2 linked regions of the Enteractinococcus fodinae genome follow. The protein of the gene in region 2 binds, or shares a complex with, the protein of the main gene of each other region. Links are inferred from orthologs where the notes say so. Each region holds a gene or a part of one and is shown on either strand. Other genes may lie near its edges.

What was found. The genes of interacting proteins can lie anywhere in the genome.
Region 1: the proteins of tig (region 2) and rpsG are in contact, whole or in part, in a crystal structure (PDB 3GTY), measured with the Thermotoga maritima proteins. The link is inferred for Enteractinococcus fodinae from one-to-one orthologs. Residues at the interface, in WP_004081061.1 of Thermotoga maritima: Glu122, Val124, Val129, Leu130, Tyr133, Glu188, Gly259, Ile262, Tyr263, Glu266, Ser270, Glu273, Gln274, Glu277, Arg308, Gln311, Ile312, Ser315, Tyr316, Glu325, Arg329, Arg336, Leu363, Phe366, Trp367, Arg373, Leu377, Arg381, Leu384, Glu387; in WP_004081843.1 of Thermotoga maritima: Lys34, Lys52, Lys55, Glu59, Arg62, Gln63, Glu66, Asn67, Lys69, Val71, Arg95, Ala109, Lys110, Lys111, Gly112, Arg113, Pro114, Glu117, Glu121, Ile124, Ala125, Tyr127, Asn128, Asn129, Thr130, Gly131, Lys135, Asp139, Arg142, Met143.

The regions. Positions count from the first base shown.
Region 1 is NZ_JAVDYJ010000001.1:755,499-760,287, forward strand. The notes cover bases 1-2,732. They hold rpsG (30S ribosomal protein S7), read left to right. Parts: upstream 1-997; coding sequence 998-1,468; downstream 1,469-2,732. Other genes in these bases: J2S62_RS03540 (carboxylate--amine ligase), read left to right, coding at 1-364; rpsL (30S ribosomal protein S12), read left to right, coding at 620-994; fusA (elongation factor G), read left to right, coding at 1,613-2,732. Outside these bases: more of fusA, read left to right, coding at 2,733-3,676; tuf (elongation factor Tu), read left to right, coding at 3,946-4,789.
Region 2 is NZ_JAVDYJ010000001.1:1,321,545-1,328,612, forward strand. What follows is about bases 2,139-5,092. They hold tig (trigger factor), read left to right. Parts: upstream 2,139-2,916; coding sequence 2,917-4,269; downstream 4,270-5,092. Other genes in these bases: J2S62_RS06265 (ATP-dependent Clp protease proteolytic subunit), read left to right, coding at 4,477-5,073. Outside these bases: lipoyl(octanoyl) transferase LipB, read left to right, coding at 18-686; J2S62_RS06240 (lipoyl synthase), read left to right, coding at 664-1,725; J2S62_RS06245 (hypothetical protein), read right to left, coding at 1,802-2,107; J2S62_RS06270 (ATP-dependent Clp protease proteolytic subunit), read left to right, coding at 5,124-5,771; ATP-dependent Clp protease ATP-binding subunit ClpX, read left to right, coding at 5,941-7,068. UniProt on the Bacillus subtilis protein: Involved in protein export. Acts as a chaperone by maintaining the newly synthesized protein in an open conformation. Functions as a peptidyl-prolyl cis-trans isomerase.

The DNA.
Region 1 (4,789 bases), 570 kb from region 2 along the record:
CACCGGTGAAGCGTATTTTCTCGAGATGAACCCGCGCTTGGGTCGACACCATTACTATCTCACCGTGGCTGGGGCGAATCCGGCCGAGTACTTGCATCGCGAATTCGTTGAAAAATCAGCGCATCCCGCACCGTTCACCACCCAAGGCCCGGCGGTCTCGACGACTATCCCGCTCAAGCTCGCCCACCAGTACGCTTCGGCCGAACAACAGCAGCTGTTGGATGAAGCAAAACGTGCCCGGCGTATTGGATGGCCACTGCAGTATTCCAAGGATCGCAACCTGAAACGAGACCTCTATCAGCGCTATCGTTTGACCAAAGCTGCAGGCGAAGTCCAACACACGCCCGGCACCATGAACGCATGATGGGAGCACAATCCCACATCGCGCGCTGAATTGTTGCAATAGTGTCGAACCTGGTACACTAGGAACGATTGATTCAAAGTGGCAGTAGGACTCTGTCCGGGTTGCGGGGAACTTGCGCAACAAATGCCACCTTTTTGCACGTCTAAAGTGAAAATCTACTGGACGTCGAAAAAAGACCAAGCTTTCTTTCGATTCGAAGCACTTTCGAGAGCTCTCGGACCGTTCGAAAGAAGATGAGATTATACGGAGAGTATTTTGCCAACAATTCAGCAGTTGGTCCGTAAGGGCCGCACACCAAAGCCAAAACGTGTTGGCGCGCCAGCTCTAGACTCGCGCCCAATGCGTCGTGGCGTGTGCACACGTGTGTACACGACCACCCCAAAGAAACCGAACTCCGCGCTGCGTAAAGTCGCACGTGTCCGCCTGGCCGGTGGTATCGAAGTTACCGCTTACATTCCAGGTGAAGGCCACAACCTCCAGGAGCACTCCATCGTGCTCGTTCGTGGCGGTGGCGTGAAAGACCTTCCAGGTGTCCGCTACAAGATTGTCCGCGGTGCTCTGGATACCCAGGGCGTCAAAGACCGTCGTCAGGCTCGTAGCCGTTATGGTGCCAAGAAGGAGAAGAACTAACACATGCCACGTAAAGGACCTGCGCCTAAGCGCCCACTGGTAGTTGACCCTGTTTACGGTTCATCCTTGGTCACCCAGTTGATTAACAAAGTTTTGGTCGATGGTAAAAAATCGACTGCTGAACGTATCGTCTACGGTGCCCTGAACGGTACCCGCGAAAAAGGCGGCGACGACCCAGTAGCCACGCTGAAAAAGGCACTGGATAACGTTCGTCCCGCACTCGAAGTCCGCTCACGCCGTGTTGGTGGCGCAACATACCAGGTGCCCGTAGAGGTCAAGCCTGGTCGCGCAACCGCTCTGGCGCTGCGTTGGCTAGTGACTTTCTCAAAAGCACGCCGCGAAAAGTCGATGACTGAGCGTCTGACAAACGAGATTCTGGATGCTTCCAACGGACTGGGTGCAGCTGTGAAACGTCGTGAGGACGTCCACAAGATGGCTGAAGCTAACAAGGCGTTTGCCCACTACCGCTGGTAAACCACACACCTACTCAGTACTCAATCCGAGCCGTTGCCTCAACCAGGAGTCTGTGGCTCACGGAAACAGGCAACAACCAAGGGAGAACCTGTGGCACAACAAGAAGTGCTTACCGACCTCACAAAAGTTCGTAACATCGGCATCATGGCTCACATTGACGCCGGTAAAACTACTACAACCGAGCGCATCCTGTTTTACACCGGTGTGAACCACAAACTGGGCGAAACCCACGACGGTGCTTCCACCACCGACTGGATGGACCAGGAAAAAGAACGCGGTATTACCATTACCTCCGCAGCTGTCACCAGCTTCTGGGAAGGTAACCAGATCAACGTGATCGATACCCCAGGGCACGTTGACTTCACTGTTGAAGTTGAGCGCTCCCTGCGCGTTCTCGACGGTGCGGTTGCGGTCTTCGACGCCAAAGAAGGCGTAGAGCCACAGTCCGAGACTGTCTGGCGTCAGGCCGATAAATACGGCGTACCGCGTATCTGCTTCATCAACAAGATGGATAAGCTTGGTGCAGACTTCTACTACACCGTAGAGACCATCAAGTCACGTCTCGGTGCTAAGCCACTGGTCATGCAGCTTCCAATCGGTGCTGAAAATGAGTTCATCGGCGTTGTTGACCTGGTCACGATGAAAGCCTTCGTCTGGCCAGAAGATGCCAAAGGTGACACCGCCCTTGGTGCAAGCTACGACATTCAGGACATCCCAGCAGAACTGCAGGAACGTGCTGAAGAGTACCGCAACGAACTCATCGAATCCGTAGCCGAATCATCGGAAGAACTGATGATGAAGTACCTGGACGACGGTGAGCTCACCAACGAAGAGATCATGGCCGGTGTACGCGCCCTGACCGTAGCCGACGAAGCCTACCCAGTCTTCTGTGGCTCGGCCTTCAAGAACCGCGGTGTTCAGCCGATCATCGACGCTGTCGTTGACTACTTGCCATCCCCACTGGATGTCGAATCGGTGAGCGGTGTGTCCGTGAAGGATCCAGAGGAAGTGCTGACTCGCAAGCCAAGCTTGAACGAGCCATTCTCCGCGCTGGCCTTCAAGATCGCTGCGCACCCATTCTTCGGTACGCTGACCTACATTCGCGTGTACTCCGGCAAGATCAAATCCGGCGACCAGATCCTGAATGCGACCAAGCAGAAACAGGAACGCATCTCCCGGTTGTTCCAGATGCACGCCAACAAGGAAAACCCTGTTGACGAAGCACAGGCAGGCCACATTTACGCCGTCGTGGGCCTCAAAGACACCACCACCGGTGACAGCCTGTCAGCTAAAGATGCGCCGATCATTCTGGAATCCATGGAATTCCCAGAACCAGTGATCTCGGTAGCCATCGAGCCGAACTCCAAGGGTGACCAGGAAAAACTGTCGACCGCTATTCAGCGCCTGTCGGCAGAAGATCCAACCTTCACTGTTTCCCAGAACGAAGAAACCGGTCAGACCGAAATCGGCGGTATGGGCGAACTGCACCTCGACGTACTCGTCGACCGCATGAAGCGCGAATTCAAGGTGGAAGCCACCGTGGGTAAACCACAGGTTTCCTACCGCGAAACCATTCGCCGCAAGGTCGAATCCGTCGACTACACCCACAAGAAACAGACCGGTGGTTCCGGCCAGTTCGCGAAGGTCGTCGTGACCTTCGAGCCACTGGATACCGAAGATGGCGAAACCTACGAATTCAAGAATGCCGTAACCGGTGGCCGTATTCCACGTGAATACATCCCATCAGTTGACCAAGGTATGCAAGAAGCCATGCAGTTCGGTGTGCTTGCCGGATACCCAATGGTTGGCGTCAAAGCCACGCTCGAAGACGGCGCCTACCACGATGTAGACTCATCGGAAATGGCGTTCAAACTGGCTGGCTCCCAGGTATTCAAGGAAGGCATCAAGCGCGCCAAGCCGGTTCTGCTAGAACCAATCATGGCCGTTGAAGTGCGTACCCCTGAAGAATACATGGGTGACGTCATTGGTGACCTGAACTCGCGCCGCGGTACCATCGAATCGATGGAAGACGCAGCCGGTGTCAAGGTCGTCAAGGCGCACGTCCCACTGTCGGAAATGTTTGGTTACATCGGTGACCTTCGCTCCCGCACCCAGGGTCGTGCCGTCTACACCATGACCTTCCACTCGTACGGCGAGGTACCAGCTGCAGTTTCTGAAGAAATTATTCAGAAACACTCCGGCCAATAATTTAGACTTATTAGCTGGCTAGATTTATGGGGTGGGCTTGGTTCGCCAGGCCCACCACCAGCCAAATAGCGTGTCACCCCGAACACGGTATTTGGTTCAGGACTAGGGTCCGGTCCGCATTGGCGGCCGAGGTTGTTTAGCAATCCACGGACCGGTCCTAACCACCGGGGAAACTAGTAAAAACAACATCTGACGTAGACTGGACCAAAGTCAGACCGCCACAAGCGGCTGCATGTCCTTCTCCAGTCGAACAGTTCTAGGAGGAATCTGTGTCGAAGGCAAAGTTCGAGCGGACAAAGCCGCACATCAACATCGGTACCATCGGTCACGTTGACCATGGTAAAACCACCCTCACCGCTGCGATCTCAAAGGTACTTGCCGATAAGTACCCTGAGTACAACGAACAGCGCGACTACGCCGACATCGACGGTGCACCTGAAGAGCGCCAGCGCGGTATTACCATTAACGTCTCGCACGTTGAATACGAAACCGAAAAGCGTCACTACGCCCACGTTGACGCCCCAGGTCACGCTGACTACATCAAGAACATGATCACCGGTGCCGCCCAGATGGACGGCGCGATCCTCGTTGTAGCTGCTACTGACGGCCCAATGGCTCAGACCCGCGAACACGTTCTGCTGGCCAAGCAGGTTGGCGTACCTTCGCTGCTGGTTGCACTGAACAAATCCGACATGGTCGACGATGAAGACCTGCTGGAACTGGTCGAAATGGAAGTTCGCGAACTTCTCTCCTCCCAGGACTTCGACGGTGACGACGCACCAGTCATCCGCGTATCCGCTCTCAAAGCTATCGAAGGCGACGAGAAGTGGGTCAAGGCTGTTGAAGACCTCATGGACGCAGTCGACGAGTACATCCCAGAACCAACTCGTGACCGTGACAAGCCATTCCTGATGCCGATCGAAGACGTGTTCACCATTACCGGTCGCGGTACTGTTGTCACCGGTCGTGCAGAACGCGGTACCCTCGCTATCAACTCTGAAGTTGAAATCGTTGGTATCAAGGAATCCCAGAAGACCACCGTTACCGGTATCGAGATGTTCCACAAGCAGCTCGACGAAGCCTGGGCAGGCGAAAACTGTGGTCTGCTGCTTC
Region 2 (7,068 bases):
GTGGTTTAGTTGATGTCGTGCATGTCATAAATTTACTTGATACGGGTCTCAAAACGTACACCGCGATGGATCAGTTGCAACGCCAACTCCACGCGGAGATTGCTACCGGCCAGCACCCCAATGCGTGTCTAGTTTTCGAAGCGGAATCAACGTATACGGCCGGACGTCACACCCAGGCCCACGACATTATCGATGACACGCTACCGATTATCGAAACCGATCGAGCCGGGTCAATTACCTGGCACGGGCCCGGACAGCTGGTGTGCTACCCACTGGTGAAATTGGCCGCCCCGGTGGATGTCATCAAATACATTCGCGCCGTCGAAGGCGCCGTGCTAGACACGCTGCAACATACTTTCAATCTTGACGTGCACCGCATCGATGGGCGCGCCGGCGTGTGGATCGGTAACCGCAAGATCTCGGCCATTGGGCTGAAAATTTCGCAAGAGGCCACCCTGCATGGCATCTCGCTGAACGTCAACACCGACCCCGAGGTCGCATTCGCCGGGGTCATTCCGTGCGGTATTACCGATGCGACCGTGACCTCCATGGCCGCCGAGGGCGTCGACACCACCCTGGGTGCCGTCGTTGACCCGCTCATCGCCGCGCTAGCGAACAGACTTGAACCACTATTGGCACCAACACTGAGTGAAGGAGACGTCCATGTCTACCATCCCGCAGGCTGAAGGTCGCAAATTACTGCGCATTGAAGCCCGCAACGCCCAGGTCCCGCGCGAGCCACGACCCGAATGGCTCAAGACGCGTGCGACCGTGGGGCCGGAGTATAAGAACCTGAAATCTCAGGTGGCCAAGACTTCACTCAATACCGTATGTGCCGAGGCGAACTGCCCCAATATTTATGAATGCTGGGAAGACCGCGAAGCGTCGTTTCTCATCGGTGGGGCCGTGTGCACCCGCCGGTGCGGGTTCTGTGACATTGCCACCGGCAAGCCCGATGAGTACGACACCGAAGAGCCCTACCGGGTAGCAGAGTCCGTGGATGAGCTCGACCTGAACTACGTCACCGTGACCGGTGTGGCCCGCGATGACCTAGAAGACGGCGCTTCTTGGCTGTATGCCGAAACGGCTCGTGCGATCCATCAGCGCACCCCACACACCGGAGTGGAACTCTTGGTCGATGACTTCCGGGGCGGAGATGCTGCTCTACAGAAGATCTTCGACGCCAAGCCGGAAGTCTTTGCGCACAACCTCGAAACCGTGCCGCGGCTGATGAAGATCATTCGCCCGGCCTTCCGGTATGAGAAATCCCTGGCCGCGATCTCCAAAGCCCGCGATGCCGGACTGGTCACCAAATCCAACCTGATCTTAGGGATGGGGGAGACCACCGAAGAGATCGAAGACACCATCTTGGATCTCATCAATGCCGGCACACATATCATCACCATCACCCAGTACCTGCGCCCCTCACCGCTGCATCACCCGGTGGACCGCTGGGTCAAACCCGCAGAGTTCTTGCGCCTGCGTGATTACGCCTACGAACACGGTGCCGCCGCGGTGATGTCGGGGCCGCTGGTGCGCTCGTCCTATCGGTCAGGCAAACTCTACGTCGAGGCCATGCGGTTCTTGGGTCGGGAAATTCCCGAGCAGTTCCAGCATCTTGCCGACAACGCTGACATTCCAGCACGACAAGAAGCCGAGTCCGTCAGCGCGCGATTCACCGATACCGACGACGCCGCTGATATCCCCGCCGCATCCTTGACCTAAACTCCTCACAAACCATTGCAGCGCCTGCCCACGACGGGGAGGCGCTGCTGTGTTTGGAGAGCGGGTGGGCGGTCGGTTAGATGCCGTTGCTGCCGCCGCGCGAAAACTTCGACATCAGATCGTTGAGGTCGGATTCGGTCAGGGTGGCATCGCGCTCGATCCACGACTTATAGACCACTCGGATCATGTTTAACTCCGGCGACAGGGTGGTATCCACCCAATCATCAGCCTTGTACGTCACAACCTCTTCGGGAGTCACCACATCGACGGTCCCTTTATCGGGGTAGTGGTGGATAGCCTGAATAACCGCGACCGATTGGCCACCACGATAGATCAGTGTTTGTCCGACGTTGCGATGATCCAGTGTCTTTGCTTCAAACATTCGTTTTGTGTCCTTGAGTTTTCATGAAGTTCTGTGACGCTTGGCCTCATGTGGTCTCTGGCTGCGCCAGCGTTAATCCTAGGTGATGCAGTGCACGAAATGAACGTTCAACCGAGCGATCGGTGTGAATTGGCTGTGAACCCACTGGCAAGTCTGATCTGTCAGGACGCGACGATCCGATAGGCCTGATCGGATTTTGCAGGATCGACCGATACGCGTTATAGTTATGTTCGTTGCTCACGTAGCACGCGGATGTAGCTCAATGGTAGAGCCTCTGCCTTCCAAGCAGATAGTGCGAGTTCGATTCTCGTCATCCGCTCGAAGCTCTGATTCTTGCTCAGGTAGAATCAGAGCTTTTTTCGTCTCGAAAACCATGGCATCCTATAGCGCGGGTGTCTCTCACCGTCATACCGCACAGATTCTCTGGGTGGCTTATGCCGTGAGTACTAGCGCGCTAGACTATGGGTAAGGTCACGTTTTGAAGCGAGATCGTTGCAATACCGCCACGATGACAAAAGTTTTCAAAATACGCTCACTTCGATTTGGACTTTCGGAAATCTTTGTCATATAGTTATCTCTCGGCGCCATGGTGCGAGCCGCTAGAGGGTAAGACCGGATGGCGGATATTCCAGCAGGTCACTGACCTGATCGCGGGACGTAGCTCAGCTTGGTAGAGCGCGCGCTTTGGGAGCGTGAGGTCGCAGGTTCAAATCCTGTCGTCCCGACTGCATGGTGCTGTCGGAAGCATATGATGTAATTCGGCAAGTACCGAAACCATAGAAATTCCGATTAGAATCCAGGAGTCCTACGTGGTCCAATCCACCGTTGAAAACCTCGCCCCAACACGGGTAAAGCTCGAGGTAGAGGTCTCATATGAAGAACTCAAACCGCGTATCGATGCTACTTATAAATCTCTCGCAGACCAGATTCAGGTTCCTGGCTTCCGTAAGGGCAAAGTTCCGCCACGTTTGATCGACCAGCGGGTCGGTCGCGGTTTCGTCATTGAAAACGCTGTCAACGACAACCTTGACTCGTTCTTCCAAGAAGCGCTTCGTGAAAACGAACTCTCCCCACTGACTCGCCCAGAAGTCGATGTCACTTCTGTGCCAGGCAATGATGGAGAAGAAGAAGCCCCACTGAAGTTCAACACTGAATTCGACATTCGCCCCACTGTTGAACTGCCAGATTACAAAGGTCTGGAAGTCACCGTGGAGCCAGTCACTGTCACCGAAGAGCAAGAACAAAAAGTTCTTGACGAACTCCGTGAGCGCTTCGCCACGCTTGTTGATGTCGATCGTCCCGCAGAAAAGGGCGACAACGTCACCATCGCGCTGACCGCAACCGTTGACGACGAAGAAGTCGACAACGCCGAGGGCCTGTCATACGAAGTCGGATCTGGCACAATGCTCGATGGTCTCGATGAGGCTCTTGAAGGCCTTTCAGCCGGCGAAGATGCGATCTTCGAAACCACGCTTGCAGGCGGCGACCACTCCGGTGAGACCGCAACAGTCAAAGTTGTGCTGGAAGCCGTTAAAGAACGCGAACTGCCAGAAGCCGATGATGATTTCGCCCAGCTGGCTTCCGAGTTCGACACCATTGAAGAGCTCAAAGAGGACCTGAAGACTCAGGCCGCTGAAGAAGCGAAAACCGAACAAGGTGTTGAGGCTCGCGAAAAGGCGCTTGAAGAACTGCTGAAACTGGTCGAAGTTCCTGTGCCAGAGAGCATGCTTGCCGAACAGGTCGAGCAGCACTTCACTTCGCAAGGGCATACCGAAGGCGATGAACACGACACGCCAGAACACCGCGAAGAGGTGGAACAGAACTTCCGTGAAGCATTCGTCAACGAGGTAATCCTTGACGCTATCGCTGACGAAGAAGAAATCCAGGTCGAACAGAACGAGCTGATTGAGTACATCCTCAGCTCCGCATCACAGTACGGCATGGATCCAAACCAGTTTGCTCAGATGCTCGACCAAGCCGGCCAGGTCCCCATGATCATGGGCGAAGTCCGTCGTCGCAAAGCCCTGGCAGCTGTGCTCGAAGAAGCCAAGGTTGTCGATACCGAAGGTAACGAGGTCGACCTGTCGTTCTTCCTGAATCCAGAGGGTGCAGAAGAAGCCGAAGAGTCCGAAACAGAAACTGACGATGAAAAGAACGACTAAGTTCTGATCACACGCGAAGGTCCGCTCCTACACTAGGGGGTGGACCTTGGCTGTTTAAGATCACGGCCAACAGCGAAAACAGTGAGTCAACCCTGCTCAAGTTCTGTTTCGCACAGTAATGTCAGTGAAGACAAATAATTTTGCTAACCCAAACACGCCAGTGAAGGAAGGTAGGACGTCGTGACTGAATCGTCCAACGCACCACGAATGGCTTCGATCGAGCCAGCCAGCCGTGAAGACTACATCTACAACCGTTTGCTCAAAGAGCGCATCATTTGGCTTGGCTCAGAAGTACGGGATGACAACGCAAATGTGATCGCCTCACAGATGCTGCTGCTCAGCGCCGAAGACCCTGAAGCCGACATCTTCCTCTACATCAACTCTCCAGGTGGCTCCGTCACCGCGGGTATGGCCATTTACGACACCATGCAGCTCATTCCAAACGATGTTGTAACGGTTGCCATGGGCTTGGCCGCGTCGATGGGGCAGTTCCTGCTGTCCTCGGGCACCCCGGGCAAACGCTATGCCACCCCCCACGCCCGCATTCTGATGCACCAGCCATCGGGCGGTATTGGTGGTACCGAGTCTGATATTCGTATCCAGGCACAGCTGATCATGCACATGAAACAGGTCATGTCTGAACTCACCGCCGAACAGACCGGCCAGCCACTTGAGCGCATCCTCGAAGATAACGCCCGTGACAAGTGGTTCACTGCTGAAGAAGGTTTGGAATACGGCTTCTTCGACCACATCGCCTCCGGTACCGCCACGATGGTCGGTGGCGGCGGCCTCGACCGAGAATAGCCGGCAGCCCAGTCGCGTAACCGGAAACGATTTTTCTTCAGGAGACTTTAATGAATTTCGAAATGCCACAGGGCACCCCGGCAACCCCGATGCCTTCCAACCGCTACATCCTACCCCAGTTCGAGGAACGTACCCCGTACGGCTTCAAACGTCAGGACCCCTATGCACGTCTGTTCGAAGACCGCATCATCTTCTTGGGCACCCAGGTCGATGACGCCTCGGCCGATGACGTCATGGCCCAGCTGCTCGTATTGGAAGCCATGGACTCCGATCGGGATATCACCCTGTACATCAACTCGCCTGGTGGGTCCTTCACCGCGATGACTGCGATTTATGACACCATGCAGTTCATTCGCCCCGAGGTCCAAACAGTTGCCCTCGGACAGGCCGCCTCAGCTGCTGCTGTACTTCTAGCAGCCGGTGCACCAGGCAAACGTCTGGCCCTGCCAAACGCCCGCGTGCTGATTCACCAGCCATCGATGGGTGGGGACCGCGGTACGGCAACTGACTTGCAGATTCACGCTGATGAGTTGCTTCGTATCCGTACCTGGATGGAAGAGACCCTGGCGGATCACACCAACAAGACCGCGGATCAGGTGCGTGAGGATATTGATCGCGATAAGTTCCTGTCAGCCGCACAGGCCAAAGAGTACGGTCTGGTCGATGAAGTCCTCGAGTCGCGGAAGAAGACCGACTAAGAGTGTTTGATCAATGGCGCCCTACCACAGCGTGGGGCGCCATTGTTTACTTAAGGCAAATACACAGGATGATCATAGACAATAACCTTATCCACGCCTGAGAGCAATGTTCCCGGGAATAGACTCCGAACCAATTATGCTGAACTAGTCAGGTTCATAAGGAGAAGAAATGGCTCGAATCGGAGAATCGGCAGATCTGCTGAAGTGCTCCTTCTGCGGTAAAACGCAAAAACAGGTGCGAAAGCTCATCGCAGGCCCAGGGGTCTATATTTGCGACGAATGCATCGAACTGTGTAACGAAATCATTGAAGAAGAGCTGGCCGAGGTCACCGAGAGCAGCGAGTTCACTCTCCCCACTCCGCAGGAGATTTACTCCCATCTTGATGAATACGTCATTGGTCAAGAGCACGCCAAGGCAGCTCTTTCGGTGGCTGTGTATAACCACTACAAGCGTGTTCATGCACAAGACAACATTAAATCTTCGATGCGGGAAGCCTTTGGCACCGACGTTGACTTTTCTCACCTCGAAGACGTTGAAATCGGCAAGTCCAACATTATGCTCGTGGGCCCCACCGGTTCTGGCAAGACCTACTTGGCCCAGACCCTGGCGCGGAAACTTGATGTCCCATTCATCGTCGCCGACGCCACCTCACTCACCGAGGCTGGATACGTTGGTGAAGACGTCGAGAACATCCTGCTCAAACTCATCCAAGCCGCTGACAACGATGTGTCCAAAGCCGAGCGTGGCATTATCTACATCGATGAGATCGACAAAATTTCGCGGAAATCAGAGAACCCTTCGATCACGCGCGACGTTTCTGGTGAAGGTGTCCAACAGTCGCTGCTGAAAATCCTGGAAGGTACCGTAGCATCCGTGCCACCACAAGGTGGACGCAAACATCCACACCAGGAATTCCTCGAACTGGATACTTCGAACATCTTGTTCATTGTCGCTGGTGCGTTTGCCGGTCTTGATGACATTATCGATGCGCGTGCCGGACAGAAATCCATCGGCTTCGGAGCGCCACTCAAGGTCGCTGGGGCTGATGACGGACCATCATTTACCGATGTACAACCAGAAGACCTCATCAAATTCGGTTTGATCCCGGAGTTTATCGGTCGTCTGCCAGTCATTACCGCAGTCGACTACCTCGACGAAGCGTCCCTGATTCGCGTGCTCACTGAGCCCAAGAATGCGTTGAGCAAGCAGTACCAGAAGATGTTCGCGTTGGACGGCGTCCAACTGGAGTTCGACGAGGGCGCACTGGAAGCTATTGTTGCCAAAGCTGAAGCACGT